Regions from separate parts of the Streptomyces sp. NPDC058045 genome, predicted to be linked through region 3. Evidence: riboswitches for the same ligand, from Rfam matches in the RefSeq annotation. Region 3 holds a riboswitch; each other region holds the start of a gene.
What was found. A riboswitch is a leader RNA that binds a small molecule or an ion and turns the genes downstream of it on or off. The one in region 3 is predicted to bind cyclic di-AMP.

Region 1: another riboswitch for cyclic di-AMP. It lies ahead of ACFVST_RS24695 (M23 family metallopeptidase); the one in region 3 lies ahead of ACFVST_RS15995 (transglycosylase SLT domain-containing protein).
Region 2: another riboswitch for cyclic di-AMP. It lies ahead of ACFVST_RS08920 (transglycosylase family protein); the one in region 3 lies ahead of ACFVST_RS15995 (transglycosylase SLT domain-containing protein).

Annotation. Positions count from the first base shown of each region.
Region 1 covers NZ_JBHVRR010000053.1:17,328-27,287, reverse strand. Annotated here, with positions in the region: gene ACFVST_RS24725 (roadblock/LC7 domain-containing protein) at 1-183, opposite strand, end outside; gene ACFVST_RS24720 (ATP-binding protein) at 188-3,337, opposite strand; gene ACFVST_RS24715 (ABC transporter substrate-binding protein) at 3,701-4,642, shown strand; gene ACFVST_RS24710 (alginate lyase family protein) at 4,788-6,044, shown strand; tRNA gene ACFVST_RS24705 (tRNA-Met) at 6,102-6,175, shown strand; gene ACFVST_RS24700 (PP2C family protein-serine/threonine phosphatase) at 6,336-7,529, shown strand; cyclic di-AMP (ydaO/yuaA leader) riboswitch at 7,781-7,932, shown strand; gene ACFVST_RS24695 (M23 family metallopeptidase) at 7,944-9,152, shown strand; gene ACFVST_RS24690 (PrsW family intramembrane metalloprotease) at 9,245-9,960, opposite strand, start outside.
Region 2 covers NZ_JBHVRR010000010.1:26,846-36,805, forward strand. Annotated here, with positions in the region: gene ACFVST_RS08900 (exopolyphosphatase) at 1-155, opposite strand, end outside; gene ACFVST_RS08905 (DUF501 domain-containing protein) at 152-694, opposite strand; gene ACFVST_RS08910 (septum formation initiator family protein) at 830-1,315, opposite strand; gene eno (phosphopyruvate hydratase) at 1,424-2,710, opposite strand; gene ACFVST_RS08920 (transglycosylase family protein) at 3,032-3,733, opposite strand; cyclic di-AMP (ydaO/yuaA leader) riboswitch at 3,738-3,971, opposite strand; gene ACFVST_RS08925 (transglycosylase family protein) at 4,137-5,189, opposite strand; gene ACFVST_RS08930 (cytochrome P450) at 5,314-6,633, opposite strand; gene ACFVST_RS08935 (MazG family protein) at 6,712-7,794, opposite strand; gene ACFVST_RS08940 (SurA N-terminal domain-containing protein) at 7,960-8,622, opposite strand; gene ACFVST_RS08945 (HNH endonuclease family protein) at 8,939-9,640, opposite strand; gene ACFVST_RS08950 (hypothetical protein) at 9,811-9,960, opposite strand, start outside.
Region 3 covers NZ_JBHVRR010000022.1:67,772-77,731, forward strand. Annotated here, with positions in the region: gene ACFVST_RS15965 (cupin domain-containing protein) at 1-232, opposite strand, end outside; gene ACFVST_RS15970 ((2Fe-2S)-binding protein) at 585-926, shown strand; gene ACFVST_RS15975 (SDR family NAD(P)-dependent oxidoreductase) at 956-1,681, opposite strand; gene ACFVST_RS15980 (helix-turn-helix domain-containing protein) at 1,835-2,689, shown strand; gene ACFVST_RS15985 (PhlD) at 2,904-3,962, shown strand; gene ACFVST_RS15990 (helix-turn-helix domain-containing protein) at 4,331-5,860, shown strand; gene ACFVST_RS15995 (transglycosylase SLT domain-containing protein) at 5,957-6,787, opposite strand; cyclic di-AMP (ydaO/yuaA leader) riboswitch at 6,792-6,946, opposite strand; gene ACFVST_RS16000 (NAD(P)H-dependent oxidoreductase) at 7,470-8,027, opposite strand; gene ACFVST_RS16005 (TetR/AcrR family transcriptional regulator) at 8,256-8,936, shown strand; gene ACFVST_RS16010 (diaminopimelate decarboxylase) at 8,958-9,960, opposite strand, start outside.

The DNA of each region.
Region 1 (9,960 bases), on a different contig from region 3:
CTCACGCAGCCGGGAGACGGCGATCAGCAGACCGTCGGAGGAGACGCCGATGGCGTCCACGACGCCCGCGGTCTCGGTGGCGAACCGGTTCAGCAGCCAGTTGAAGTCCGCTGCCGCGGCCCGGATGTCGGTGGGCGGTGCCGTCGCCCCCGGGTCTGCCTCGCCGCCTGTCCATACGGTCACTGGGTCACACACCTTCCGGGAAGGCCGGGTCCGGTCCGTCCGGCCCGGACTGTCCGGGCGCCGGGGGCCGGCCGGTCGTGGGGTCCGGACCGGGGGCTCCGGCCGGGTGCTGGGGGCCGCCGAGGCGGCACTCGTACCGGGCGCGCGCCACCGCCGCCTCGAACTGCTCGATCTCGGCGCGGGTCGCCTCCGCGTCCCTCGGCTGCCAACCGCACGGCGCGGGCTGGGCGCCGGCCGCGGTGTTCCGCTGAAGCGTGGCCCCCCGCACCCGCCGCCGCAACGGCCGCGCCTCCGCGGGCGGGACGGAAGGCGTCTCCTCCACAGCAGGGGCCGCCGGATGTGTCGGGGACGCGGGGCGGGCGGTGGCGCCCGCGCGGGGCGGGACGGTGCCGAAGACGGGGGTCGAGCGCGGGTCGTCCGCCCCGCGTACGGGCTCCGCGCTGGTACGGGCCGGCGGGGAGATGGCGGGCGGATCCGCGGGGTGCCGGGGTGGGGCGGTACCGGGGGCCGGGAGCGAGCCGGAGTCGAAGCCCGATATCCGGGCCCCGCGTTGACGCCTGGGCAGGGGGGCGGTGTCGGGGTGGTGCGGGGGCGTGGGCTCCGCCAGGGCGTCGGGCCGCGACCCCTCGGACCCGGACGGCCCGGCGGCCTCGTACGGTCCGGAGCGGGCGGGGAAGGTGGACCGGGCCGGGATGGCGGACTGGGCGGAACGGGCGGACGGTGAGGGCTCGAAGAAGCCGAAGGGCTCCCGGGGTTCGGTGTCGTCGGGGCCGGCGATGTCATGCCGCGAGCCGCCGGGCCGGCCGCGGTCGGACCCGGTCCCGTCGACCCCCGCTCCCCAGTAAGTCCCGGACGCAGGCGTCCCGTTGGCCCCCTCGGCCCCGCCGGATTCGTGGGACCCGTCGGACCCGCCGACCCCGCCCCCGCCGTCGGGCCAGTGGACGCCGTCGGCTCGGGGTGCGCCCGGGGGTTCCGGGGATTCGGGGGCGTCGTCCGGGAACCACCCGGGCGGGAGGCCGGGCGGGAGGTCGGGGTGGTGGCCGTGGGACGGGAGGTCCCGGTCGCCGCCTCGGGCCGCGACGTCCGGACGGCGGGCCTGGGCGGGGACCTGGGGCCCGTCCAGTGCCTCCCGGAGCCCGGCGCGGGGGTTCGCCGCCCGCCATCCGGTGCCCGGGGCCCGTACCGGGAGCGGGGCCGCGGTGACCGGGTCGGTGGGCAGCAGATGGGTCGCGGGCACGGTGACGGTGGCGGTGGTGCCGCCGCCCGGGGTGCGGCCCAGGACGACCCGGATGCCCCAGCGCCGGGCCAGGCTGCCGACGACGAAGAGGCCGAGGACCTTCGTCGGCATCAGGTCCAGGCGTTCCCGGCGGACCAGCCGGGCGTTCTCCTCGGCGAGGCGTTCGTCGCTCATCCCGAGACCGTGGTCGATGATCTCCACGGTCGCGCCGTCCGAGGCGTGGCCCCCGCGGTGCGGCCGAAGCACCACATCCACCCGGCTCACCTCCGGGGAGAACGTCACGGCGTTCTCCAGGAGTTCGGCCAGCATCAGCGTCAGGTCCCCGACCACGTCCGGCGCGATCAGCGCATCGCCCTCGGCGCGCGGGCTGACCCGCTGATAGGACTCGATCTGGCCCAGCGCCGCGCGCACCACATTGCTGAGGCGGGTGGGCTCCGCGTCGCAGCTCGCGTCCCGGACCCCCGCCAGCAGCATCAGGCTGTCCGCGTTGCGCTGGAGGCGGACCGCGATGTGGTCGATGCGGTAGAGGCGCTCCAGTACCGACGGGTCGGTCTCGCCGCGCTCCACCGAGTCGATCAGGGCGAGTTGGCGCGCGGTGAGGTTGCTGACGCGGCGGCCCACGTTGCCGAACATCTCCGCGATGTTGCGGCGGCTCACGATCTGCCGCTCCAGCAGGTCGGTCGAGGTGACCTGCACCTGGTTGAACGCCTCGGCCAGCGCGCCGATCTCGTCCCGTACCGGCACCGGCAGCGCGGGCAGTCTGGGCGGGGCGTCGTCGTCGGCGTCGCCCAAGGTGTCGTCCACCCGGGCCAGTTCACGTTTGGCGGCCTCCGCGACGGACTCGGCGGCGCCGGTGAGCGCGGCCACGGTGCGGATCATCGAGCGGCGCGTCATCCAGGTGAACGTGATCCAGCCTGCGAACGCCAGCAGGCAGCCGCCCAGCAGCGCGGTCGCCCGCCACCAGGCGGTGTCCGAGGCCCGCTCGGTCTGGGCGGCGATCTGCCCGATGAGGGAGCGGACGATACGCAGCCGGTTCCGCGCCTGCCGCTCATACGTCGGATCGGCCCGCAGCGCCTCCCGCAACGCGGCCTTGACCTCCGCCGGACTGTCCGCGACCAGGCCGCTGGGGTCGACCTGGAGCGCGGCGTAGTGCTGAGCGATCTGCGCCTGGTACGCGCTGCGTTCGATCTCCGCCAGCTCCGCGCCCTGCTGCTGGCTGGCGAACCGGGTGAACCGCCGTGCCTGGTACGTGTATTGCTCGTAGTCGCCGACGGCGCCGGTGAACTCGATGAGGGAGTTGGGGTCGCCGGTGCGTGCGGAGAACACACTGGTCTCGAAGGCGGCGTGCGCGGTGTCGGCCCGCAGCAGCGCGTCCAGGAGACCGCTGGCGGAGGCACCGGTGACGGACCGGGAGTCACCGAACCCGAGCCCGGTGAGCAGCTCGTCCACGGCGGTGCCGTACGCGGGGTCGACGTTGTCGGCGGGGATCGGGCCCTCCTCCACCGAGCGGCGCAGGCTGGTCAGCCCGCCGAGCGCCCTCAGTGCCTGTGCCTCGGACCGCGGCAGCCGCTCACCGAACGCCGAACGCACCTGCTCCACACGGGAGTCGACGTCGTGCTGCGCGGCACGGAAGCGCGCCGTGGACGGCTTCGGGTCCTCCGGGGCGGCCGCCGCGTGCCGCAGCGACAGCACCAGTGCCTGCCGGTGCTCCGTCTGCACCGCGTCCACCAACTCGGCCACCTTCGCGCTGTCCCGCACCAGTTGGGCGGTGGCCGCGGCGGCACGGGCCTGCACGATCTGGTCGTAGCCGGTGTAGCCGAGCAGTACGGCGACCACCGTCAGCGGCACCACGAACAGTGCGTCGAGCTTGCGCCGGAAGGGGACTCGGTCGAGGAGGCCGGACACACGGCGGCGCACCAACGGCCTGATGGTGCCGGGGGGTTGTCCCGGCGCGTCTGTCCGGTGCGCAGGCACCAAGGCCTCCTCGGGGGACTGGGCGGTGGCCGTGCGGCGCCGGGCCGGTGGTCGGGCCGGCCGGTTCCGCCACGGCCCGTCAGAAGGGTCGATCGTGCTGAGCGGGCTCCGAGCGTAGCCACAACGGAAGCTGATGCGCACGAGTCCGCCAGGAATTGACAGCAGCCCCGGGGGGTCAACAATCACATCTTGGTCAAGAAGGGGCACCGGGACGAGTGTGGGCGCCGAACGCGGTGATCTGATCGGTCCGAGGAGCGCACCGCGACCGGCGCGCCCCACCCGACGCCCAGACCCGGATGGGACACCGTGAACGCAACCGCACACACCCGTACGCGCACCCTCGCAGGCGTGGCCGTACTGGCCGCCGCACTGGTGGGCTGCGGCTCCTCCGGTGACTCCGCCGGGGACGACCCGCTGAAGAACGACAAGGCGGACAGCGGCACCGTCGTCGTCGGATCCAACAACTTCGCGGAGTCCATCCTGCTCGCCGACATCTACGGCGAAGCCCTCAAGTCCCAGGGCATCAAGGTGAGTTACAAGCCGAACATCGGCAGCCGCGAAACCACCTACGGCCTCATCAAGAACGGCACCCTGACCGTGCTGCCCGAGTACAACGGCGCCCTCCTCGCCTACCTCGACAGCAAGGCCGCGCCCAAGACCGTCGACGAGACCCAGACCGCCGTCAAGGCGAAGCTCGACAAGAAGCTGACCCTCCTCCAGCCCTCCCCCGCACAGGACCGGGACGCCGTCACCGTCAACGCCGAGACAGCGAAGAAGTACCACCTGACGGAGAAGTCCACCATCGCCGACCTGAAGGCGGCCGCACCCGGCCTGGTCATCGGCGGCTCACCCGAGTTCCAGCCCCGGCACCAGGGCCTCAAGGGCCTGAAGTCCGTCTACGGCGTGGAGTTCAAGTCGTTCAAGGCACTCGACGCGGGCGGCCCCCTCACCACCGCCGCCCTCAAGAGCGGCAACATCCAGGCCGGTGACGTCTTCACCACCGACCCCGGCATCGCCAAGAACAAGTTCCTCGCCCTGAAGGACCCGGAGAACCTCTTCGGATTCGAGAACGTGGTCCCGCTGGTACGCAAGGCGGACCTGCCGAAGAAGGCCGCCGGCGTCCTGGACGCGGTGTCCGCGAAGCTCGACACCGCGACCCTGCTGAAGCTCAACACCCAGGTACAGAACGACCATCAGGACCCCATGGACGCCGCCAAGAAGTGGCTGGCCTCCGCCGGCCTCGACTGACCCGCGACCACCTCCTCCTCCGCCGCCCGGGTTGCGGCGTGGCCCGCACGGCGCAACCCGCCCTGCGCACCCGCCGATCCCGCGGCACGCTGCCAGAGGGCATCGGCGGGCCGCACCGGTCCGCCACCCCTACCCGGAGGTGGAGATGACGACGGCACGGCAGCACCCACGGGTGCGTCTCGGGCAGGCCCGAGGCCCTGGTGCACCGCTGGTGCTGCTGCTGGTGCCGCTGCTGGTCTCGCTGCTCGCCTCCTGTGGCACCCTGCCCGGCGCGAGCACCACCGCCCACGCCAAGCCCGTCGGGAACGGCGACTTCCACCACCCCGGAGTCGTCGTCAGCAAAGCCCAACTCGACACCGCACGCGACCGCGTCAACGCCGGCAAGCAGCCCTGGCTCTCCTCCTACCTCGCCATGCGCGACAGCAAGTACGGCTCCCTCGCCTACCGGGCCACCCCCTTCGCAACCGTGCAGTGCCCACCCGACACCCGCCCCGGACACGGCTGCGTGGAGGAACGCCAGGACGCCGTCGCCGCCTACACCCAGGCCCTCCTCTGGTACATCACCCGCGACCGGCAGCACGCCGCCAAAGCCGAGCAGATCATGGACGCCTGGTCCGCCGAGGTGAAACGGCACACCGACGGCAACGCCGGACTCCAGACCGCGTGGGCCGGCTCCACCTGGGCCCGCGCCGCGGAGATCGTCCGCCACACCGGCGCCGGCTGGCCCGAGCCCCGGGTGCACCGCTTCGAGACCATGCTGCGCACCGCGTACCTGCCCGAGGTCGACAAGAAGGTCCCCGACTACAACGGCAATTGGGACCTCGCCATGACGGACGCCGCCATCGCCATCGCCGTCTTCCTCGACGACCACCGCACCTTCGACACCTCCCTCGCCCGCTTCAAGTCCCGCGTCCCCGCGTACTTCTACCTCTCCTCCGACGGGAAGAGCCCCAGGACGGTGCCCGGCAGCAGCTCCCGCACCCCGCGGCAGATCGACACCTACTGGTTCGGGCAGAACGTCTACGCCGACGGCCTCGGGCAGGAGACCTGCCGCAACTTCATGCACGTCGGCTACTCGCTCGCCGCCACCGGGCATATCGCGGAGACCGCCTGGCACCAGGGCGTCGACCTGTACTCCGGGGTGAAGGACCGGCTGAAGGCCGCCCTGGAATTCCACTCCCGCTACCAGCTCGGCGCCCGCGCCCCCGGCTGGCTCTGCGGCGGCAAGGTGGAACGCACCCTCGGCCCCGACCTGGAGGTCGACGCCAACCACCTGGAGAACCGGCTCCATCTGTCGCTGCCGCAGACCGACAAACTGAACCGGAGGACCCGGCCCGCCGGCACCGACGACCTGTTCGTCGCCTGGGAGACCCTCACCCACGACGACAGCCCCGGGAAGTGACCTGCCGGGCGCGATGTGCGCGGCACCCCGCGAATGGCGTACACTTCAACTCATCGACGCGGGGTGGAGCAGCTCGGTAGCTCGCTGGGCTCATAACCCAGAGGTCGCAGGTTCAAATCCTGTCCCCGCTACTGAAGGCCGAGGGGCCGGAACCAGAAAATGGTTCCGGCCCCTCGGTGCGTTCCCGGCCGGACCCCGTAGACCGGTCGGACCGCACGGGTCGCCGGGTCGGCCGCGGCGGGAGAACCTGTACGGGGCGCCGCAGCGGGCGCGAGGCGGCGGGAGACGCAGGTGGGCCAGCCAATATCAGACGAGAACGGGCAGCCCGGCCCGGTGCCCCACACGGCCAGCCGCCTCCTCACCGAACAGAACTTCGTCCGCGCCCTGCCGGTGCTGCTGATCGCCGTGTCGGCCCTGGTCGTCGCCGTGGTGCCGGTCCGCTACAGCGTGGTGCCGGTCCTGGTGGCGCCGCCCCTCGTCGCCGCCACCTTCTACCGGCTCCGCGGCACCGTGCTCATCGGACTCGCCTCCCTCGCCATCATGATCGTCCGCCGCCTCGACGTCGGCGACATCGCCCAGACCCGCGGCGTCAGCGGGATCGCCACCTTCCTCGTCGTCAGCCTGCTCGCCGTCCTCATCAACCGCGAAGTACGCCGCAGCGACGCCCTGCTCGCCTCCTCACGGCAGGTCGCGGAAGCCGCACAGCGCGCCGTACTGCCCGCACCGCCGGCCCGCCTCGCCGGCCTCGACATCGCCGCCCGCTACGAGGCCGCCCAGGCGGAGGCCTTCATCGGCGGCGACTTCTACGCCGTGCAGGACACGCCGCACGGCATCCGCATCGTCCTCGGCGACGTACGCGGCAAGGGCATGGACGCGGTCGGCGCCGTCGCCGTCGTCATCGGCGCCTTCCGGGAGGCCGCGGAATGGGAGAACACCCTGGAGGCCGTCGCCCGCCGACTCGACCGGGCCCTCAGCCGGGACGCCGTCCTGCGCTACGGCGACGAACCCGCCACCGGCCCCGGCCGGGACGCCGCCCTGGAGAGCTTCGCCACCGCCGTCCTCGTCGAGATCCCGCACGGCGAATCCCGGCTGCGGCTCCTCAACCGCGGCCACCCCGACCCGCTGCTCCTCGCCGTCGACGGCAGACTCCGCGAACTGCCGCCCGCGGAGGCCGCGCTCCCGCTGGGCTTCGGCGACCTCGGCGGCCGGCCCGACCGGTCCACCGAGACCGACTTCCCGCCCGGCGCCACCCTCCTCCTCTTCACCGACGGCCTCACCGAGGCCCGCGACCGTCACGGAACCTTCTACGATCCCGTGACCTTTCTCACCGGCCGCGTCTTCCGCACCCCCGGCGCCATGCTCACCACCCTCGTCGAAGACGTCCGCCGCTACACCGGCGACGGGTCCACCGACGACCTGGCGCTACTCGCGGTACGCCGCCCCATCACCCCGTGGACCGGCCCGGAGGGCATCCGGCCGCGGTGAAAGAGCCGCAGGCGAGGCCCGCGTTACCAGGGGTGACCGTGCGACGCCGCTGCGCACCGGAACTGAGCACCCGTCAGAAGCGCGCACTTCGCGGAACGCGGTTCAACTCGGCCGCATCCGCCCGCAGGTGCCCCGAAAAGTCCGCTGCCCCGCCGTCAACGATCAGCCGGAACGGCTTGGAATCGAACCCCCTCGTCTATTAACGTTCGATAACGCAGCGCGGTCGTCCCAGCCGTCACCAGCGTCGGCTCCGTGCGCACGCGCCGAATCCCGCAAGGGAACCGGGGAACCACCAACTTGGGGTGAATCCGGCCTCCTTCCCTGCCTGTGTGAAGGAAGCCGGTAGGAGACCTTCCTGCTCCGAACCCGTCAGCTAACCCGGTAGGCGAGAAGGAAGGAAAGGAGCACGCCCCCGTGGCGTCCAACCGCCCTGCCCCCGAGCCCCGTTACGCGCCCCACCCCCACGGCGCCTTCCCCGACGGGTTCGACCCCTACGGCAGCACCCGCGCCTTCACCGTCCCCGCCCCCCGCGGCGCCTACCAGCACCAGGGCGCCTACCAGGACCAGTGGGAGGCGGAAGGCCACGGCACCGCCTACTTCGACGCCTACCCGGGCCCCGAGCAGCCCGAGGCCGAGGACGACTATCAGGAGTGGAACCCCACCGAGGACACCGTCCGCCCGGTCCGCGGCCGGCACCGTGTCGCCAAGCAGCGCGGCGGCCTGGCCCGTTCCTCCACCGTCCTCGGCGTCGGCGTGATCGCCGCGGTCGGCGCCGGCGGCATAGCCTCCGCGCAGGGCAAGCCCCCGGTGAGCGTCTCCGTACCGGACCTGTCGACCGTCACCGACTCCCTGCCCGACGCCAAGTCACTGCCCGGCGTCGGCTCCCTGATCTCCGACGACTCCGGCGACGAGACGACCACCCAGGCCGCACCGCTCACCGGCGCCGGGCTCACCACCACCGACACCGAGGACGGCACCACCGACGCCGGTGAGGCACTGCGCAGCCGCATCCTCCAGCAGGCCGAGCAACAGCAGGACCACGCCTCGTCCGCCGCCGCTGCCGCCGCCCAGGACGCCGCCGCGCAGAAGGCCGCCGAAGAGGCCGCCAGCCAGCAGAAGAAGGCCGCGGACGACATCAAGGCCAAGAAGGAGGCGGCGAAGAAGAAGGCCGCCGAGGAGGCCGCGAAGAAGCGGGAGCGGGAGCGCCTCGCCAAGCTCGCCAAGAGCTTCAGCCTCCCCGCCGTCTCCTACACCCTCACCTCGCACTTCGGGGACCCCGGCGCCATGTGGTCCTCCGGGCACCACACCGGCCTCGACTTCGCCGCCCCCACCGGCACCCCCCTCAAGGCCATCCACACCGCCACCGTCAAGGAGGCCGGCTGGGCCGGCGCCTACGGCTACCGCACCGTCCTCGAACTCGATGACGGCACCGAGCTGTGGTACTGCCACCAGTCCTCGCTGAACGTCAGCGCCGGGCAGAAGGTCACCACCGGCGACACCATCGGCCGCGTCGGCGCCACCGGCAACGTCACCGGCCCCCACCTCCACCTGGAGGTCCACCCCGGCGGCGCCGGAGCCATCGACCCGCTGGGCTGGCTCCAGAACAAGGGCATCAACCCCTGACACCCCACACCCCGGCGGCCCTGGCGACACCCCCCCGACGCCAGGGCCGCCGGCCTGCGCCCGCCCCCAACACCCGCCCGCGCAAAGCCCGTTCAGGCACCGCCCGTTCCCGCACCGCCCGGGTACCGCTGCGGGGCGGGCGGCTGCGCGTACGGATTGGGATACGGGTGCTGATACGGGAGCGGAGACGGGTGTGCGTACGGGTTGAGGTGGGGGTGGGGTGCGGTGCGGGGGTCCCAGGCGGGCCAGGGGCCCCACGGTGGGACGGGCACCGGGGCCGCCGCCCGCGCCGCGTACTCCAGGGCCGGCCCGGCCACCGCCCGCCGCGACCACAACTCGTGCAGCAGCGCCCGCTCCCGCGCCGCGTAGTCGGGCCCCGGACGCCCGGCCCGCCGGGTGCGGTGCCGCAGAAAGGCCAGCGAGGTGGCGTACGCCTCGTACTCGGACACCGTGCGTGCGGCGGGGCGGCCGCCGCCCGGGGTGTGCCGCGCCCGGTCCCGCGCCAGCCGCCGGGCCCGCATCGAACCCAGCGCCCACGGCTCCTGCGGACCGAGCCAGCCGGCCCGTGTGTAGGCGGGGAGTTCGGTGCGGACGGTGCGCAGTTCCCGCTGCCGGGTCCACACCACCAGCCAGGTCACCACGGCGAACACCGGCACCATCAGCGCCGCGTACACCGCGACGAAACCGTAGTCGCCCAGCTTGGGTGAGCTGTTCCAGGCGGCGTGCAGGCCCATCGCCAGCAGCAGTCCCGCGGCGGGTGGCAGCAGCCGGCGGGGGAGGGAGCGGGCGGAGGCGGCGGCCAGGCCGA
Region 2 (9,960 bases), on a different contig from region 3:
GGGGCGAGGCGGCCGGTGCGGTCGACGCCCTGACCGAGCCGCACGATCTCCATCCGCCGTGCCAGATCGGTGAGTTGGCCGGTCGCCGGGTCGCAGTCGGCGACCAGCAGCCGGATCGAGTTGGTGCCGCAGTCCACGGCCGCCACCCGTGTCATCGGGCGTCCTCCGCCGTCGCATCGTCGGCGGGGCTGACGCAGGGGCCCTTGCGCCACCACTCGGGCAGCAGGGCGATCGCCTCGTCGCCCAGCGGGTTGACGCCGGGACCGGCCGCCAGCGAGTGGGCCACCAGCACATGCAGGCACTTGACCCGGTCGGGCATCCCGCCGGCGCTGGGGAAACCGGTCAGCTCCTCGATCTCGTCGCGGCGCCGCAGATAGTCCTGGTGGGCAGCGCGGTAGGCGGCGGCCAGCTCCGGATCGGTGGCGAGGCGCTCTGTCATCTCCTTCATCACGCCCTCCGCCTCCAGGGTGCCGATGGCGGAGGCGGCCCGCGGGCAGGTCAGGTAGTACAGCGTGGGGAAGGGCGAGCCGTCGGGCAGGCGCGGCGCGGTCTCCACCACGTCGGGCAGGCCGCAGGGGCAGCGGTGCGCGATGGCGCGCAGGCCGCGGGGCGGGCGGCCGAGCTGCTCCCGGAAGGCGGCGACATCCGCCTCGGTCGGCTCGGTGCGCTCGGTGGGCGGCGGCGGGGTGTCCATGGGTGTCGGGCTGTCTTTCGTTGTCGGAGTGCGGGGTGGGTGGGGCTGCGTGCGGATGAGAGGCCGGGGTGAACTGGCCGGTGCGGGGCGGCGGTTGGGCCGCGGCGGGCTCGGGTCCCCGGGGCGGGCGGCCGGTCAGCGGCCCGAGCGGTCCGCCTTGTCCACGCCGTCCCAGACATTGGAGTACCAGGGGCGGTCCGGGTCGCCCCGGTCCGCGCCGGGGAGGCGGGCGCCCTCCGGGCCGACCACGGTGTAGCCGGTCTCCCCCGGCCGTACGTAATGCAGCCGCTTGCGGATCTGCTGCTCCGCGTAGGCGTCGTCCCTCCAGCGTGCCTTCTGGTCGCGGAGTTCGTCGACCCGCTCGCGCTCCTCGTTGCGCTGGCGCCGCAGGTCGCCGATCTCGGCCTGCTGGGAGACGTACTGGCGGATCGGGTAGGCGAGGGCGACGATCAGGGAGCAGAAGACCAGGGCGAGGAGCGCGGCACGGCCGGTGAGGCGGGAGCGGCGCGCCTGACGGCGGGTCTGGGAGCGGTACACCCGGGCCGCGGTCTGCTCGCCGAGCAGCCGCAGCCTGGTCGCGGTCGAGAACCGGTCCCGGGCCTCCCGGTCCTTTCCGGCCATCTGCTCCCGCCTCCCCGATACGCGCGGACGTCCCCGCACACGGTACGGGACCGGGTGCGGGGACGTGGCCTACCTCAAGGTGTCGCCGGCGGGCGGCGGCGGCCCGCGTTACGCCTTGAACCGCGGGAAGGCGGAGCGGCCCGCGTAGACCGCGGCGTCGTCGAGGATCTCCTCGATGCGCAGCAACTGGTTGTACTTGGCGACGCGTTCGGAGCGGGCCGGGGCGCCGGTCTTGATCTGGCCGCAGTTGGTGGCGACCGCGAGGTCCGCGATGGTGACGTCCTCGGTCTCGCCGGAGCGGTGCGACATCATGCACTTGAAGCCGTTGCGCTGGGCCAGCTCCACGGCGTCCAGGGTCTCGGTGAGCGAACCGATCTGGTTGACCTTCACCAGCAGGGCGTTGGCGGAGCCCTCCTCGATACCGCGGGCCAGACGCTCCGGGTTGGTGACGAACAGGTCGTCGCCGACGAGCTGCACCTTGTCACCGAGCTTGTCGGTGACGACCTTCCAGCCCGCCCAGTCGTCCTCGAACAGCGGGTCCTCGATGGACACCAGCGGATACGAGGCCACCAGGTCCTCGTAGTACTCGGTCATCTCGGCGGCGGAGCGCTCCTTGCCCTCGAAGAGGTACTTGCCGTCCTGGTAGAACTCGGAGGCGGCGACATCGAGCGCGAGGGCGATCTGCTGGCCGGGGGCGTAGCCGGCCTCCCTGATCGCCTCCAGGATGAGGTCGAGCGCCTCGCGGTTGGAACCGAGGTTCGGCGCGAAGCCGCCCTCGTCGCCGAGACCGGTGGCGAGGCCCTTGTTCTTCAGGACCTTCTTGAGGGTGTGGTACACCTCGGCGCCCCAGCGCAGCGCCTCGGAGAAGGACTCGGCGCCGATCGGCGCGATCATGAACTCCTGGATGTCGACGTTGGAGTCCGCGTGCGAACCGCCGTTGAGGATGTTCATCATCGGCACCGGCAGCAGGTGCGCGTTGGGGCCGCCGAGGTAGCGGAACAGCGGCAGGTCGCTGGCCTCGGAGGCGGCGTGCGCCACGGCAAGCGAGACGCCGAGGATGGCGTTGGCGCCGAGGGAGCCCTTGTTGTCGGTGGCGTCCAGGTCGAACATCGCCTGGTCGATCAGGCGCTGCTCGGTGGCGTCGTAGCCGACCAGCTCCGGGCCGATCTGCTCGATGACGGCCAGGACGGCCTTCTCGACGCCCTTGCCCTGGTAGCGGTTGGGGTCGCCGTCGCGGAGCTCGACGGCCTCGAAGGCACCGGTGGAGGCACCGGACGGGACGGCGGCACGGCCGGTGCTGCCGTCGTCGAGGCCGACCTCGACCTCGACCGTGGGGTTGCCTCGGGAGTCCAGGATTTCCCGGGCTACGACGACGTCGATGGACGGCACGAGCATCTCCTTCTGGGATGTGACGCTGGAGGTGCGGGGTCGGAGCCGGATCGCCCTCGCCCCGCGGCACGAGCCTAACCGGCCCGCGGCGGTCGGTCCGCCGCCCGCCCGTCCCCTGGGACGAAATCAGGCCCGAATGATCCGGAACCAGGGCAAAGTCCACATGGTTTCCGGCCGCTTCCCGACCGGCGTCCGGCTGGATTCCGGGCGCTCTCCGACTGGTGGCGCAGGGGCGGGGGCGCGCACACGGACGGCCTCGCCCCGGCACGTGCGGGGGGTGTCACGCGCCGGGGCGAGGGCCGGTCATGGAGTGCGCCGCGGGGTGGTTCAGCTCAGGTGGAGCTGCTGGCCCGGGTAGATGAAGTCGGCGTCGTCGATGATGTCGTCGTTCAGCTTGAACAGCTTCTGCCAGCCGCCCTCGACATGGTGCGCCTTGGCGATCTTGCTGAGGGTGTCGCCCTTCTTCACCTTGTACTCGCCGTCGCCCTTCTTGACCTTCTTGCCGGTCGGGGTCTCGACGGTCTTCTTCTGGCTGGGCGCCGCACGGTGCTCGGAGCGGTCCGCGTGCTTCGGCGCCGCCGGGCGGGTCTGCTCCTGCTTCGGGGCCTGCTGCTGCGGCGCCTGCGGCTTGGGCGCCTGCTGCGAACCGCCGCCGTACGGGGTGCTGGACAGGCCGGTACCGCAGTTCGGCCAGGCGCCCTTGCCCTGACCAGCGAGGACCTTCTCACCGACGGCGATCTGCTGCGCCTTGGTGGCCTGGTCGGCACGCGGCGCGTACTGGGTGCCGCCGTACGCGGCCCAGGTGGAGCTGGTGAACTGCAGGCCGCCGTAGAAGCCGTTGCCGGTGTTGATCGACCAGTTGCCGCCGGATTCGCACTGGGCGACCTGGTCCCACTCGGAGGCGGTGGCGGCGGAGGCCGAACCGGCGGCCATCAGCGGCACGGCCACGGCGGCACCGGTGACACCGACGAGCGCGGCGACCCGGGTGGTCTTCGAAGGACGGCGGTGCTTGCCCTTGGAACGCAGCATGAAGTGATCCCCTCACCGACGCCTGCGAGGTGAGCTGTCGGGTTCGGGCCGGTGGGTCTCCCGGGCTCGCTTCCGAGCCACCGGGAGGATTGCCCGGCCGTGCGACCTGGCGCACGGCTTCACCCCCAGCCGGACCTGACCTTCCGTCGGGCGGCTGCGCGTCTCCGCTCAGCCCTCCAACGGCCGGGCCCGGCACTTACCTTGGGTCCCCCGCTCCTGCCTTCGGCGCTTGACGCGACGACTGTTCCCGTTCGGACGCCGGCAGGATTCGGCGGGGCGTCCGAGGGTGCCCGCGGTGGCGAGCGGTCTCGACCGTAAGCAGCCCGGGGCGGGAAATTCAAAGACGATCAGGGCTTCTGAGACTCATCTCTCACCGATCCCAAAACGGGCATCCAGTGGCGAACTACCGCTGCGTTTCGCCCGATTCAAGACGAAGATCAAGGGTCTGGCCAGGCACGATCAGGTCCGGATCGCTCCCCACGATTCCCTCGTTCCGCTCATACAGCGCGGACCATCCGCCCTCGACCCCGTGGTCACCCGCGATGGCCCACAACGTGTCCCCGGGACGCACCTTGTACGTTCCGTCCCCTTCATCCGTTTCACCCGTTCCCTCGCCATGCGCCTGGTCACGGGAGGCGTGGCGGCCGGACGAGTCGCGGGCCCCGCCCTCGTCGGCGGCGCCACCGCGGTGGCGGCCGGAACCGGCCGGGTCGGCGGACGTGGGGCCGCCGGAGGGGTGGGCGGATTCGGCGGGGGCGGATTCGGTGGGCGCGGCCGAAGTGCCGTCCGCGGGGCGAGAGTTGTCGGAAGTGTCGCCTTCGCGGTGGTTCTTGTCTGCGGAACCGGTGGACGGAGTGGAGGAGCCCGCGGGGTCGGCGGCATCGGTGGAGCCGGAGGAGTCCGGCGAGGGGGATGAGTCGGGCAACTGGGACGAGTCCGGCGATCCGGAGGCTTCAGGCTTGTCGCTGGCGGTACCGGAGTCATCGGAGCCGCCGGAACCTCCTGACGTCTCGGGGGAAGCGGACGAACTGGGCGAAGCGGACTCGGCGGTGGCGCCCGGGTCCACCCCCACGCCCCCAGCGATCTTGCCGAGCCCCGGCACCAGCGCACAACTCGGCCACGCCTGCGGCCCCTTGTCGGCCAGCACCTTCTGCGCCACGGCTATCTGCTGAGACCGGCTCGCCAGATCCGCCCGCGGCGCGAAATCAAGACCGCCGTACGACTCCCACACCTTCTGCGAAAGCTGAAGCCCCCCGTAGTAGCCGTTGTGCTCGTTCGCACTCCACGATCCGCCGCTCTCACAGTCGGCGAGGCGATCCCAGGTCGCAGCGGTCGCCGCGTGCGCGCCGGAGGCGCCCAGCAGCGGGATGGCGATGGCGGAGCCGGCCACCCCCGCCGCGACGACGAGAGCAGGGGCCTGGCGGGGGCGGCGGTGCCGACCGTTCCCGGAAAGCATCTGATTGCCTTTCGCGTGACAGAGGTGACAACCAAGGCGACAACTCACCCAGGTCACCAGTGAACGTAGCCGGGTCGAACACCTGTCACAAGTCGATGCATCAGCGATAACGCACACATCACATTCATGACGGCACGTCAGAAACCCTCTGACCAGCGGACGGTGTGAACTCCACCGGCAACGTCCGCAAACCCCGCATGATCAACCCGCCCCGCCACCGCAGATCGGACAAATCCACCGCCAACCGCAGATCGGGAAGGCGCCGCAACAACGTCCCCAACGCCACCCTGCCCTCCAACCGCGCCAACGGCGCCCCCAGGCAGTAGTGGATCCCGTGCCCGTATCCCAGATGCTGATTGTCCACCCGCGCCAGATCCAGCAACTCAGGCCCCTCGAACCGCTCCGGATCCCGATCCGCCGCAGCCAGCACCACCAACACCGGATCACCCGCCGCAATACGCTGCCCACCCAGCACCAACGGCTCCCGCGCGAAACGCCACGTCGCCATCTCCACCGGCCCGTCAAAACGCAGCAGTTCCTCGACCCCCGTCTCCAGCAACGCCTCCCCCGCATCCCCGGAAACCAGCGCCGACTGCAACAACCCCCGCTGCTCCGGATGCGTCAGCAACGCGAACACCCCGTTGCCGATGAGATTCACCGTCGTCTCAAAACCGGCGAACAGCAGAATGAACGCCATCGCCGCCGCCTCGTTCTCGGTGAGATGCTCCCCGTGATCCGAAGCACGGATCAGACCAGAAATCAGATCGTCACCGGGATCCTCCCGCTTCCGGTGAATCAACTCAGCGAGATACCCCCGCATCTTCTTCACCGACCTGGCCACCCCACCCCGCGGACCCTTCCCATGGCGGATCATCATCCCCGCCCAGTCACGGAAGTCATCCTGATCCTCCCGCGGCACCCCCAGCAGATCGCACACCGCATAGATCGGCAGCGGAAAAGCAAACTCATGAATAAGATCCGCCTCCCCCCGCACCGCGAAAGCATCGATCAGACCATCCGTCAACTCCTGTACTCGCGGCGCGAATTCAGCCACCCGCCGAGGAGTGAACGCCTTCGACACCAGCCGACGCAACCGCGTGTGATCCGGCGGATCGATATTCAGCAGATGCGTCATCAACTCGGCTTTCCGCTCCCCCGGAATACCCGTACGACCCCGCGCGTCCGCCGGCTCATCATGATGAGCCGGATTCTTACTCAACCGCCCATCCGCCAACGCCACCCGCGCATCCGCATACCGCGTCACCAACCAGGCCTCCACCCCACTCGGCAACCGCGTCCAGAACACCGGCGCATGCTCCCGCAACCACGAATACGCCGGATACGGATCCGCCGCGAACTCCCACGAAAACAACTCCGGACACCCGGACAACTCCGGAGAGCGGACAGGGGCGGAAGGCGGACCGGTACGGGACTCGTCGTGCATGAAGGGGACGGTACCGGGGGGGACGGGGCCAGGGGGCGGTGGGCCCAGGAGGGGCACTGGGCTCAGGAGGGGATGGGCTCAGGAGGAGCGGTGGGCGGCTTCCGTCGCGCGGATCGCATCACGGTACGCGCGGGCCGCCACACGCAGCGCAGCCTCCGGATCGACCCCCTCCGCCTCCGCCCGCACCGCCGTCGCCAGCAACTCGTACCCCAGACCACTCCCCGCAGGCAGCGGCACCTCAAGCCCCGCCGTCCGCACCCGCGAGGCAAGCTTCGCCGCCAGCGCCAACCCCGGCTGCCCCAACGGCACCCCGTCCGTCACCGACTCCCGCTGCTTCGCCTCCGCCTTGGCACCCAGCCACAACTCCCGGACATCCTCCGGGGTGTGCGCCACCGCGTCCCCGAAAATATGCGGATGGCGATGGATGAGCTTGGCGACGATGCCGCCCGCGACATCATCGATGGAGAAGGCCGCCACCTCGGCCTCCTCCTCGGCCTCGGTCCCGGCCTGGGTGCCATCGGCGTCAGGGCGGTCGGCGGGCAGTCCGTCCTCGGCGATCCGGGCATGGAACACGACTTGCAGCAGGACATCCCCCAACTCCTCCCGCAACTCGGCCCGATCCCCCTCCTCGATCGCCTCCACCAGCTCATACGCCTCCTCGATGGCGTACTTCGCCAACCCCTCATGCGTCTGCCGCGAGGACCAAGGGCACTCCATCCGGATCTGATCCATGACCTGCACCAGATCCAGCAACCGCGCCCCCGGCAGATCGTACGAAGCGGGCAGAAGTTCCAGATCCGGCATGTCCACCCGCCCCGATCCCGCCAGCCGAGCCAAGCCGTCCGTCAACTCCGGCTCGCCCTCCCCCACAGCGACCACCACCACCGTCGCCCCACCGGCACACGCATCCACCAACTCCCGCGCGCCGAGCCGGACCTCCTCCACCGGCACACCCGCCTCCCGCAGATACGGAAGCTGCGGATGCGCCGGATCGGAACACACCACCCGATCCGCGTCGTGCAACAACCGCCACGCCTGCCACGACAGCAACCCCGGCGCCACCCGATGACTGGTGGTGAGCAGCACGATCCGCCCCGCCTCGGAAGACGGCGGAACCGGGGAAGCAGGGACCGGAGAGGAAGAGGAAGCGCTCGAACTCATCACCCCTCGAACGTAACCCACCCACGCCCCACGCCGGACCGTGCCAGAAACCCGAAGGTCACGAGGGGAGGGGCGGGGGAGCGGTAGGGGCGGGGCCAGGGGCGCCCGAGGGTCAGTAGCCGCTACCGCTTACGGCGCCCGTACCGGTCAGGCCGCCTACACCGCTCACGCCTGCTTCCGCGGTGCGGCCGACACATCCCTCAGCCACGGAGTACGAGCCTCCGCCCGAGTGCTCTTCGTGTCGTCCCAGGCGCCGTACCGCGGATTGAGGTCGATACGCAGCGACTTGGACGCCTCCGACAACCGCTTCCAGAACGCGGCCTGCCCCGCCGCCCCGCTCCCATCCACCCCGAGACGGTCATACAGCTTCCGCGCCTCAGCCTCCGTACGCAGACTCTCGTCCAGCCGCTCCGGCGCCACCCCGTACCGCTGCAACCACGTCGCCTCCAGCGCCTTCGGGCCACCCGCCCCCTGCTCCATGGAAGTACGCAACGCCTGCACATCCCGGGAACTGACCTTCACCCCGGCATCCGAGGCCGCCTTGTGCAGCACCCGATCCCGCACCATGGACTGCAAGGTGTCCCGCGTCAGACTCCCGGACCTCGCCACGACCTGCTGGTACTGCGAGTCGTCCTGGACCGCAGAACGCTGCGCGGCCCGCACCTCCCCGACCCTGCCCTGCAACTGCGCCACGGAGATCCGCTCACCACCCACCACGGCCGCGGCGCCAGGGTGCGTATCGCTGCCGCAGGCGGTCAGCAGCGGAGCCGCGGCCAGCATGGCAGCGGAGGAAACGACGAGCGCGGTACGGCGACGACGGCGGTGCAAGAGAGCCTCCCGGCGGCGAGATTGTGCTTCGGTGCACAAAGTCCAGCGGTGATCGATGGTAGGCAGTCGGAGTGGCTCAGGCCACTGATTCGACAGCACTGCTTCGACCAACGAGCTGGTTCCTCTGGGGGGGGGACCCCCTCCCCCTCCCCTCCCCCCCCCAGTGGTTCCACTCCCCCGCGGCCGCCCCCACCCGTGCGCGCCCGCCTGTACGCGCCTGCCCGTGCGCCGACTCCTACGGCCACACCTGCCAGCGCTCACTCACCCTCCGGGCAGCCGTTCGTCCTGGTTGCCTTCCCTTGGGTGCTCCGTGCCGTCAGCGGGCGTGGAAGCGTTCCGGGGCTTGGGTCGGGTTGCCGCCGGTGGGGAGTTTCTGGTCGGGGCAGGTGGTCAGGACTTTGCGCATGGCGTCGCGTTCGGGGGCGGTGACCCACAGGTCGTACTTCTTCTTGACGGCGACCTGCCCGGCTACGTAGGTGCACTGGTAGTTCTTGTTGGGCGGGAGCCAGGTCGCGGTGTCGCCGTCGCCCTTGCTGCGGTTGGGGCCGGCGTCGACGGCCAGCAGGTTGAGCGGGTCGTTGGCGAGGGCTATGCGTTTGCTGGCGTCCCACTGCCTGGCGCCCTTCTGCCAGGCGTCGGACAGTGCGACGAGGTGGTCGATGTCGACCAGGCTGCGGCCGCGGCGGAAGTTCACGTCCTTTCCTGAGTACGGGTCGGGGTGGAGGGATCCGGAGACCACCTTGCAGTCGCCGTCGCTGAAGGCGACTTGCCGGAGGTCGCGTTGGAGTATGTCGTCGCGGGTGTTGCAGCCGTTGGAGTCGGTGTCGGCCCAGGCGCTGCCGAAGCGGTTGCGGGCGTATCCGGTGGTGGGGCCGCGGTCTTTGACGGTGAGCTCGTCGACTGTGGCGAGGGCGCTGCCCGCTTTGCTCTGCGGTCCGCCGGATCCGGTGTCCTTGTCTTGTTGTTCTTCGGTGCATCCGGTGGCGGCGAGCAGCAGGGCTGCGGTGCCGATGGCGATCCGGGTGCCGGTGCGGCGGGCCCGGCGGGTGTGGTTGGTGTGGCTGTCCCGGATTGCTGCTGCGCGTGTCACGGCGCCCCTCCCCGACTGCTGTTGTGGTACGGACGCCGTTACCGTATCCGCTGGTGGGGTGCTGGTCTGCGCCTGGTGGGGCGGCTGGTGGCGGTGGGTCAGACTCGGCCTATGCCGAGGGTGTTGTCTGCGGGGAGCAGGCCGGAGCTGAGGATGCGGAGCCAGAACTCGCCCAGCAGGTCTGCGAGTCGGGCGGTGTCGGTGGCGCCGAGGGTGTGCCAGGGGCCGTGGGCGAGGTGGTCGGTGTG
Region 3 (9,960 bases):
CGCTGTCGGCGTCCAGGGCGCCGGTGCCGGCGACGACCAGGAAGAGCACATCCAGGTCCGGTTCGGCGTGCGGTTCGACCTGGCGGCCGGGCGGCAAGTGCACCACGTTGGCGTCGAGTTGGCGGCCCGGCTCGGCCAGCCGCCACAGCGCCCCACCCGAGCCCGGGGCGCCCCCGGTCAGCTCCCGTACGTCGGCCAGCCTGCGCGGTACGGCCGCCTCCGCTTCCGCCATGGTGCAACTCCTCCCCAACGGGCGTCCCGGTACCGGCGATACGGGCACCGTGCCCGCCCGGCACCGCACCGCGCGCCGCATTCTCCCCCACCGGCCGGGCCGTCGGCCGCCGCCCGGGCCGGGCGGCGGAGCCGTCGCCGCGGCAGGAGCGGTAAGTCGCAGGAGATTGGCGCAAAGGCGGTGGTGATACGCGGAGTTGGGCAGGAGAAATTCTTAGTGCGGGGGTTTGTGGAGGCGGCTCGGAACGGACCGTCGATTTTCACCCAAGCTCTGTCCGAAAGCAGTCGATCAGGGCTTCGCGGGGTTCCGGGCCATCGACAAGGCTTTCCGGCCGGGATTACCGTCGCGGAATATGACACCCCCTGCAGACCGGCGTATACAGCGCGAGTTGAGTGCCGCCATCAGATCGGGCTGGCACATGGTCGACCTGGTCACGGCGATCCCGAACCCAGGAGACTCCACCGTCACCCGCCTCTTCGGCGAGGTCGTGGTCATCGTGAGAAGCAGAGAGGACGGCGACCTCTACGCGTACCGGTGCCAGCGCAAGCCGCGCGGCGAGCCCCAACTCGTCGAGTGCGCCGTGCGATACGAGATGATCTTCGTGCGGCTGCGTCCGGCGCAGCGGCCCCAGGAGGCCTCGGACGCCAGGGAACTGGCCGGGCTGCCCGGGGCACTTGACCGGGCCGGGCGCTGAGGCGCCGTCGGCCGATGACCGGCAGGCCGTCAGGAGACCATGCGGAAACCGCGGTCCACAGGGATGTTGGCGCCGTTGATGGTGCCCGCGCTCTCCGCGGCCAGGAACTTCACGGTCTCCGCGGCGGCCTGCGCCTGCGGCGAGAACATCGGCGCCAGTACGGCCGCGGACACCTGCTGGTCCCGGAGTTGGCCCTGCGGCGGCTCGCCCCAGGCGGTGCGCCGGGGGGCGGAGACCGTCACCACGTTGCAGGTGATGCCGTACCGGGCCTCCTCGCGGACGACGGTGCTGATGAAGCCGTTGAGCGCGGCCTCGGAGGCGCCGTAGCGGCGCGGCAGTTCGGCGGGGTGCTCGGTGTTGAGGAAGATGACACGGCCGTGGCCGGTCTCGCGCATACCCGCCAGGGCGGCGCGGATCAGGCGGAAGCTGCCGATCAGATGGTTGTCGCAGACGGAGACGAAGCGTTCGTCGGCGGAGCGGAGCATCATGTCGTTGCTGAGGCTGATCGACGCGACCAGCACCTCGACGGGGCCGTGCAGTTCCTCGACGCCGGTCAGCGCCCGCTCCACGTCGGCCGGGCTGGTGACATCACAGGGGAAGGAGAGGGCGGGCACGGCGGGCCTGCTGTCCGTGTAGGTGGCGGCCACCCGGTCACCGTGCTCCTGAAGCGCCGCCGCGATCCCCTGACACGTCTCCCGATGGCCTTCGGTGATGAGCACGGACCGGCCAGATGTGATGCCGGATTCGGAACGCATTGCGAAGTTCCTTACGTCAGTGATGCAACAGACACTGTGCAAATTTCACAGCGACCCTGAGAGTCTGGCGGCTGACGACACGTCTTTCCACGTAAAACCACTGCAGATATCTCCGGGGCCGGGCCGGCCCCGTCGACGGAAACGGGGAAACGGGTGCAGCTCTCGACCGGCGACACCGCCGCACTGAGGAAGCTCCTGGAGGACTGCCGTTCCTCCATCGACCCCGCGACCCTCGGCTACTCGGAGCGTAGCGGTGTCGGCCGCCCCGTGCAGGGGCTGAGCCAGGAGCAGATCGACGAGCTGACCCAGCGCGCCCGCGGAACCTACAGCCGCCTCGTCAACGGCCGCCTGGAACGCCCCAAACCGCAGTACCTGAAGGAACTCGCCGTCCTGCTGCGGATGACCGAGCAGGAGTGGACCCATCTCTACTGGCTGACCCGCCGCGAGTACCCGGCGCCGCTGCACGAGGACGCCGGAATGGTCGTCCCCGCCTCCTGGCACGCGGTCCGCGAGATCCGCGGCGTGATCGCCTATGTCGCCGACGCCGCCTGGAATCTGATCACCTTCAACCGGGAGTTCGAGGCGCTCTTCGAGGGCAACCCCCCGACGAACGTCCTGCACTACATGGCCGTCGACCCGGCCCGCCACCGGATGCTGCTCGACTGGGAGCGGTCCTGGGCGCCGTGGATCTTCCCGCAGTTGCGGCGGGCCGTGCAGGAGCGGCCCGGCGATCCCGAACTGGCCCGCCTGGAGCAGTTGGTGCTGGCCGACCCCAAGGCCGGGCCACTGTACAAGGACACCGGGCTGGTGACGGTGCCGTCCCCGGACGGCGCCCAACGGCCGCTGCACCACCCCGAGTTGGGCGATGGTTTCGTGGACATCTGTAGCGCCGGCCTGGTCAACTCCCCCGGTGCGGCGCTGGCGATACTGGCCTGGCGGCCCGGCCGCGCGGGTGCGCACCGGCGCCGGCACGACCTGCGGGCGCCGCGCACCCTCTGCGGCCCCTGAGCCCCGCCCTGACCATCCCCGCCCCGGCACCACCGGTACTCTCTGCCGCATCGCACACACCGCGCACACATCTCATGCGCACGGCACGCACCGCTCACACACGGCACAACTCCTCACTCTCGTACGAATGTTCAGGAGTTCAGCAAAGACGCAGTCAAATTGCCGTACTTTGATCGAGAGGTTTGCTATCTCGATCACTTTTGGGAGTCTGCCCGTGCCGGCCCACATCACCCGCCCCGCCAGTGTGCTCCCCCGCCACAAGGTCAGCACTCAGGAAATCCTCGACGACATCAGATCCCACCACGCCGACCACCCGCGCCTCGGCGCCATCCTGCGCATCGTCGCCGGAGTCGGTGTGGACACCCGCTACTTCTGCCATCCGCTGGACTCCCCGGTGGTGGCCGGGGACGCCGGGATCACCGAACGCGCCGAGTCCGCCTTCGCCGACGCCCTCCGGATGGGCCAGGACGCCGCCCTGCTCGCCCTCGACACCGCCGGCATCGGACCCGGCGACGTGGACGCGCTGATCACCTCGCACTCCACCTCCTGGGCGGTGCCCGGCCTGGACGTCCACCTCACCAACCGGCTCGGACTGCCGCCCGGCGTACGGCGGTTCGCCATGACCACCCTGGCCTGCGGCGGTGGCGTACAGGCACTGATCCGGGCCGCGGAACTGGCCTGCGCCCGGCCCGGGAGCAAGGTGCTGGTGGTGGTCTCCGAGGTGATCAGCGCCGTCTACAACCACCGCCAGGACTCCATGCAGAGCATGATCTACAAGGCGCTGTTCGGTGACTCGGCCGCCGCCTGCGTGGTCTCCACCGAACGGCACGGGCCCGGCCTCACCGTCGAGCACCCCGTGGGCTCCGACTCCACCCTGGAACTGCTGCTCCCGGACACCACCGACCGCTACCGCGGCCGGATCGACGAGCGCGGGCTGCACTTCGACAGCACCAAGGCCGCGAAGAAGGCCGCCGACGCCTCCATGCCGCATCTGCGGGACTGGCTCTCCGGCGCCTCCCCGGACTTCGCCGTCATCCACCCCGGCAGCCCCGTCATCATCGACGACGTCGCCACCGGCCTGGGCCTGGCACCGGCCGACACCCGGCACTCCAGGGAACTCCTCGCCGAGGAGGGCAACCGCGGCGGCCCCAGCATCCTCGGCATCCTGGAGCGCTTCCACAACACCCCGCCCGCCGACGGCGATTCAGGGGTGGCCGTCGCCTTCAGCCCCGGCTTCGCCGTCTCCGCGCTCCGCGGCACCTGGCGGAACTGACGGCGCCCGGCGCGGAGTCGATGGGCCGGGGCGGAACCTCCAGTGGCCACCCCCGCGGACCGCTGCCCCCTGTCCCGCACCCGGCCTGGCCTGGGGGACTCCCCTGACTCCCCCGGCCCAGGCCGATCGTAGAGCGGACCGCTCGCCAGTTCGAGGATCATCTCGCACGGTGATCTGCGAGGGCGGTTTCACCGCGCACAGTGACGACGGCCACCTCGACCCCTACAAACCCGTAGGTAACCGGTATCGTCGCAGGTCCGGCGCCATTGGGCCATAGCGGACCCGCTCACCGGAGAGGAACACCCTCGGGGCGCCGGGACGGGAGTGGGGCAGCGGTGGACGGCGGCGGGACGCGGCACGGCGGTGGCATGGACGCCGCCGGGTACGGCGGGCGCCGTGCCGAGGACCTGCTCCGGATGAACCGGCTGGCCCGCTCCGGCGGCAGCAAGGGACTCCTGGACTGGCTGGTCCGGCGCACCGGCGGCTGGGCCGCACTGCTCACCCCCGACGGCCGGGAACTCGCCCGGCATCCCCCGCACGACCGGGCCGAGGACGGGAAGGCGGCGGAACTGGCCGCGGCCGCCGCCCGCCGGCTCACCGACCGCGGACTGCGTTCCGTCTCCCTCGGCGGTGGCGGCCGCACCGCCTTCCTGCTGCCGCTGGACGCGGCCGCCGACCCGGACACCGGCGCCCCGCTGCTCGCCCTGGTGATCGGCACCCCGATACCGGCGGGGCTTCCCGTACTGCTGGCCGATCTCACCGTGCCGCTGGGACTGTGCTGGACCAGCGAGCGCGCCCAGGAGCAGCGGCACCGGGTCGAACTCGCCGAGGCCCGCAACCGCGAGGCCGTCCTGCACCTCCTGATGACCGGCCAACTCTCCGCCGCCCGCCGCATAGCGGGCGCCCTCCGCCCCCAACTCCCCGACCACGCCGCGCTGTACGTGGTGCGCTGCCCGCAGCCGCGGCGGGACGCGGTGATCGAGGTGTGCCGGCGGCTGTGGCAGGGCCGGGCCTGGGTGGTGCGCTGCCCCGTCTACTCCCACCATGTGATCGTCATCGCCCCCTCGCCGCCCGACCGGGCCGCGGAACCACTGGACGCGGAGATCACCGAGGAGGCCGCGGACTGCGTGGTCGGGGTCAGCCACCCGGTGCCGCTGGTCGACATCGCCACCGGCTACGCGCAGGCCTTCCACGCGCTGGCGGTCGCCGGTGAACAGGCCGGGCGGCGGGCCCGGTTCGGCAGCGGCGGCGATCCCGCGCTGCTCGTCGGGGCGGCCGGCTCGCGCTGGGCGGACGAGCTGCTGGCCCCGCTGCGCGACCATGTGCCGCGGCGTGGCCAGGACCCCGACGGGCAGGAGTTGGCGGCCACCCTCTCCTCGTGGCTGTCGTTCTCCTCCCGCGCGGTCCGCCAGCTGAAGATCCACCGCAACACACTGGCGGTACGGCTGCGGCTGGTGGAGGAGCTGGTCGGGCTGGACCTGGCGCGGCTCGGCGACCAGGCGGCGCTGGCCCTCGCCCTCCGGATCCGCGCCACCCCGGGCAGACCCCACCCCGCCACCGCCGGCGACGGGCCCGCGCCGGTCCTGGACGATCTGCTGGCCCGCCCCGAGTTCGCCGCCTGGGCCGCGGAGGAACTGCGGCCGCTCGACGAGCCCGCCGGGGCCGCACTGGCCGCCACCCTGCACTCCTGGCTCCGCCACAGTGCCCATCTGCCGTCCACCGCCGCCGAGTTGGGCATCTCCGTGCCCGGCGCCCGCAAGCGCCTCACCCGGCTGGAGGCGCTGCTGGAACGCTCGCTGCTGCACAGTCCGAGCGCCCGCCACGACCTGTGGCTGGCCTGCCGGGCCCTCGATCTCGCCCGCCCCGCCACCGGCCGGACCGCGCCCCCGGGACCCTGACGACGATCGGCGCCCCCTTCACCGCCGCGTGTGCCGCGGTGGGAAGGGGGCGCCGGTCGGGCGAGGGGACGCCGGTTACTGCCGTCAACGGGCCTGTCAGTAGGGGCCGTTGACGTTGTCGATGGAGCCGTAGCGGTCGGCGGCGTAGTTGCACGCGGCCACGATGTTGGCCACCGGGTCGTAGCTGTTCAGGGAGGTGCCCGGCACGTGGTACGCCTGGAAGGTCGGGTCGATCACCTGGAGCAGGCCCTTGGAGGGCGTGCCCTTCGCGGCGTTGGAGTCCCAGTTGTTGATCGCCATCGGATTACCGGCGGACTCGCGGATGATATTGCGGTAAATGCCGTTGTAGGAACCGGGAATGCCATGCTGCGCCATGACATCCAGGGATTCCCGGATCCAGCCGTCGAGGTTGTTGCTGTAGGTCTTCGCGGCAGCGGTGACGACCTTGCTCTTCGTGGCGGTGCGCGGGGCGCGCCGTTCGGAGCGGTTGGCGCGGTTCTTGGCGGCGGAACGCTCGGCCTTCGCGGAGCTTTCGGCCTTCTTCGGGGCGGACTTTCCGGCGCTGGGCGCGGCGGCCTTCCCACCGATCGTCAGCTTGAGTCCGGGGTGAATGAGGTTCGGATTTCCGCCGACCGCACGGCGGTTGTCCTCGTACAGCTTGTGCCAGCCGCCGCGTACCGAGTGCTTGTGGGCGATCTTCGAAAGCGAATCGCCGTGCACCACCGCGTAGATGGTGCCGGCGGACTTCGCCGCGGCGGTGTGGGCCGCGGTGTGCTTGACGCTGACCTGCGGTGCGGACGGGGTGGCGGATGCCGTGTCGACGGTGACCAGCGGCAGGACGAGTGCGGCACCACCGGTGCCGGCGACGGCCAGGGTGCGCTTCAGCGAACGGATCCCGGCACGGCGGTGCTTACCCTTTGCGGGCATGGCGAATTCCTCTCCGGCGCCTGCGAGGTGAGCTGTCGGGTTCGGGCTGGAGATGCCCGGCCGTATGGACGCACACGGCTTCACCCCAAGCCGTTCCGCAATAGAACGGCGACTTACCTGGTTCCCCCGCTCCTGCCCGTAAGTGATCGGTTACGGATTCCGGTCGGCGGCAGGATTAGGCGTTCCGTCCGGAGTTCCGTGACCGTAAGCGAGACCGATCCGGGCGAACAAGTCCTGAATTCGCAGCACAATGCGCGGCAATGATCCAAAAAGGAAAGATCGCTTTTTCCACTTCCGGGCACTTGCTTCAACTTTGCATCCGGGAAAGGAAGATGACGGCCCGCCGATTCCACCACCCCTCGACCACCGCCCACTCCCCCGTGACCCATCTCACGACCCCGACCAACACCGCGCATCACCCAACAACGGCCATGAGCCCACAAGTTACCCGGATAACCCAGACTGCACACTTACCCCATCAATGCCCTAAAACGCCCATACAACGCATAGCCTGACATGGCACATGTAATCGCACGCAACGGGGCCGCGTCCCCGAAGCCGCCCTGCCGGTACGGGTGTTCATGTAGGCCGCACCGGGAGCAAAAACCCGTTGCGCCCCTCCCGGGCAGGGAGGGGCGCAACGGTTACGGATGCCGGATACGGAGTCCGGATGCCGGGCCGGTCAGGCGGCCGCTTCGGCCTTTTCGGTGATGTGGCGCAGGACCTCGGTGAGGCCGGTCACCACCTCGGCGTCGTCGCCGGGGTGGAGTTCGGCGAAGCGGGTCACCGAGCCGGGGATGGACAGCTTGGCGCCCTCCAGCACATGCGCACCGGCCACCCCCAGCGACTTGCGGGCGTCGTCCTGCGCCCACACCCCGCCGTACTGGCCGAAGGCGGTGCCGACGACGGCGGCCGGGAGACCGCTGAGGGCGCCGGCGCCGAAGGGGCGGGACAGCCAGTCGATGGCGTTCTTGAGCACGGCGGGCATGGTGCCGTTGTACTCGGGGGTGAAGAGCAGGACGGCGTCGGCCCGACCGGCGGCCTCACGCAGCTTGGCGGCGGCGGCCGGGACGCTGCCCTCGATGTCGATGTCCTCGTTGTAGAAGGGCAGTTCGGCCAGGCCCTCGTAGAGGGAGATGTCGACGCCCTCGGGCGCGTTCTTGACGGCGGTCTCGGCGAACTGGCGGTTGTGGGAGCCGGCGCGGAGGCTGCCGACGAGCGCGAGGATGCGTATGGACATGGGGGGACTCCTGAAGGCAAGGGCGTCATCGATACGCGCGGGGGCGTCCGAGGACGGATCGGTGGGTAGGGCGGTAGGGCGGTGGAGCGTGCGGATAAGGGGACTGCGGTACGACGGGCGGGCCGTCCCCGGGGCGACGGCTACCAACCGGACCGAGGTCCGTTTAAAGTTGTAGCACCTATCCGGACCACGGTCCACTTAATCCCGGAAAGACGTTACGCTGGGTTCATGACCGGCCTCCCACCGCCCCCGCCCGGGTCCGGCGCCGCACCGTCCGGCCTCCCCGTGATCCCGCCCGGCGGCGAGAGCCCGTTGCGCGCGGACGCCGCCCGCAACCGCAGCCGCCTGCTGGAGGCCGCGTCCCGACTGGTCACGGAACACGGCGCCGCCCAGCTCACCATGGACGCCGTGGCCACCGCGGCCTGCGTCGGCAAGGGCACCCTCTTCCGCCGCTTCGGCGACCGCACCGGCCTGCTGCTCGCCCTCCTCGACCACCGCGAGATCCAGCTCCAGACCGCCTTCCTCACCGGCCCGCCCCCCGTCGGCCCCGGCGCCCCCGCCGCCGAGCGGCTCCATGCCTTCGGCCCCGCGGTGCTGCGGCACGAGCGGGACCACAACGACCTGGTCCTCGCCACCCGCACCGACCCGCTGCGCAGCCTCACCGTGCCCGCGACCCGGCTCCGCCTCTCCCATCTGGAGCTGCTGCTGCGGGAGGCCGGGGCGGCCCTCGGCGACACCCTGCTCCTCGCGCACACCCTCCTCGGCGCCCTGGACCCGGCCCTCGCCCACCACCTCATCCATGAGCGCGGCCTCCCCCTGTCCCGCCTGGAGGCCCACTGGCACACCCTCCTCACCCAGCTCGGCGTCCCCGGCGACACCTCCGACTCCGGTTCTCCACAGGGGAGTTGACCGCTCCACCGCCCTCCGAGTTCAGCCGGAACGTCCGCCGCCGAGCCCGGTCAGCGCCGCCGCCTGTGCCGCGCCGCTCTCGCCGAGCACCTCCGCCACCGTCTGCGCGGGCCTGACCTCGGCGAAGGTCACCGCTCCCGTCTCGTCCAGGACGAAACCCCAGACGGCGGGCCGCGGCAGGCTGTTGTAGTGGAAGTGGGTCGAGAAGTAGTAGGCGCCGGTGTCATAGAGCGCGACGAGATCGCCCGGCGCCAGCTCCGGCAGCTCCCGCCCCCGTGCCACCAGGTCACCCGCGAAGCAGCACGGCCCCGCCACGTCCTGCACCAGCTCCGGCGTGGTCTTCGGCCGCCCCTCCGCGTCGAAGGCGCCGACCCTCAGCGGCCACGCCTCGGGCACGAAGACGGTACGGGTGGCGATCTGCGCACCGGCGTGCGTCACGGCGATCCGCCGGCCGCCCGCGGTCTTGGTGTACTCGACATGCGCCGCGATCAGCCCCTGCTTCGCCAGCAGCGACCGGCCGAACTCGGTGACCAGGGTGTACCGCCCGTCGAACAGCCCCGGCACCGCCGCCCGCAGCATCCCCGCGTACTCGGCGAAGCCCGGAGTGGCCTCGTCCGAGGCGAAGTTGACCGGCAGACCGCCGCCGATGTCCAGGGTGTCCACCTGCTGCCGCCCGGCCTGCGAGTTGACCTTCTCCGCCAGCTCGTACGCGGCCCGCACACCCTCCGCCATCAGCTCCAGCGGCACCCCCTGGGAACCGGTGTGGGTGTGCAGCCGGGTCAGCCAGGGGCGGGTGCGGTAGGCGTCCAGCACCCATTCCTCGGCGCCCGGATCGCGCAGTGCCACGCCGAACTTGGAGGTGGCGGTCGCCGTGCTCATCGCGCCGATGGAACCGGTGCCGACCTGCGGATTGACCCGCAGGCCCACCCGCGCGCCGCCCGTCCCCAGCTCGGCCACCAGGGCGTCGATCCGGGCCAGCTCCTGCGGGTTGTCCGCGTTCACGGCGATGCCGTGGGTGAGGGCG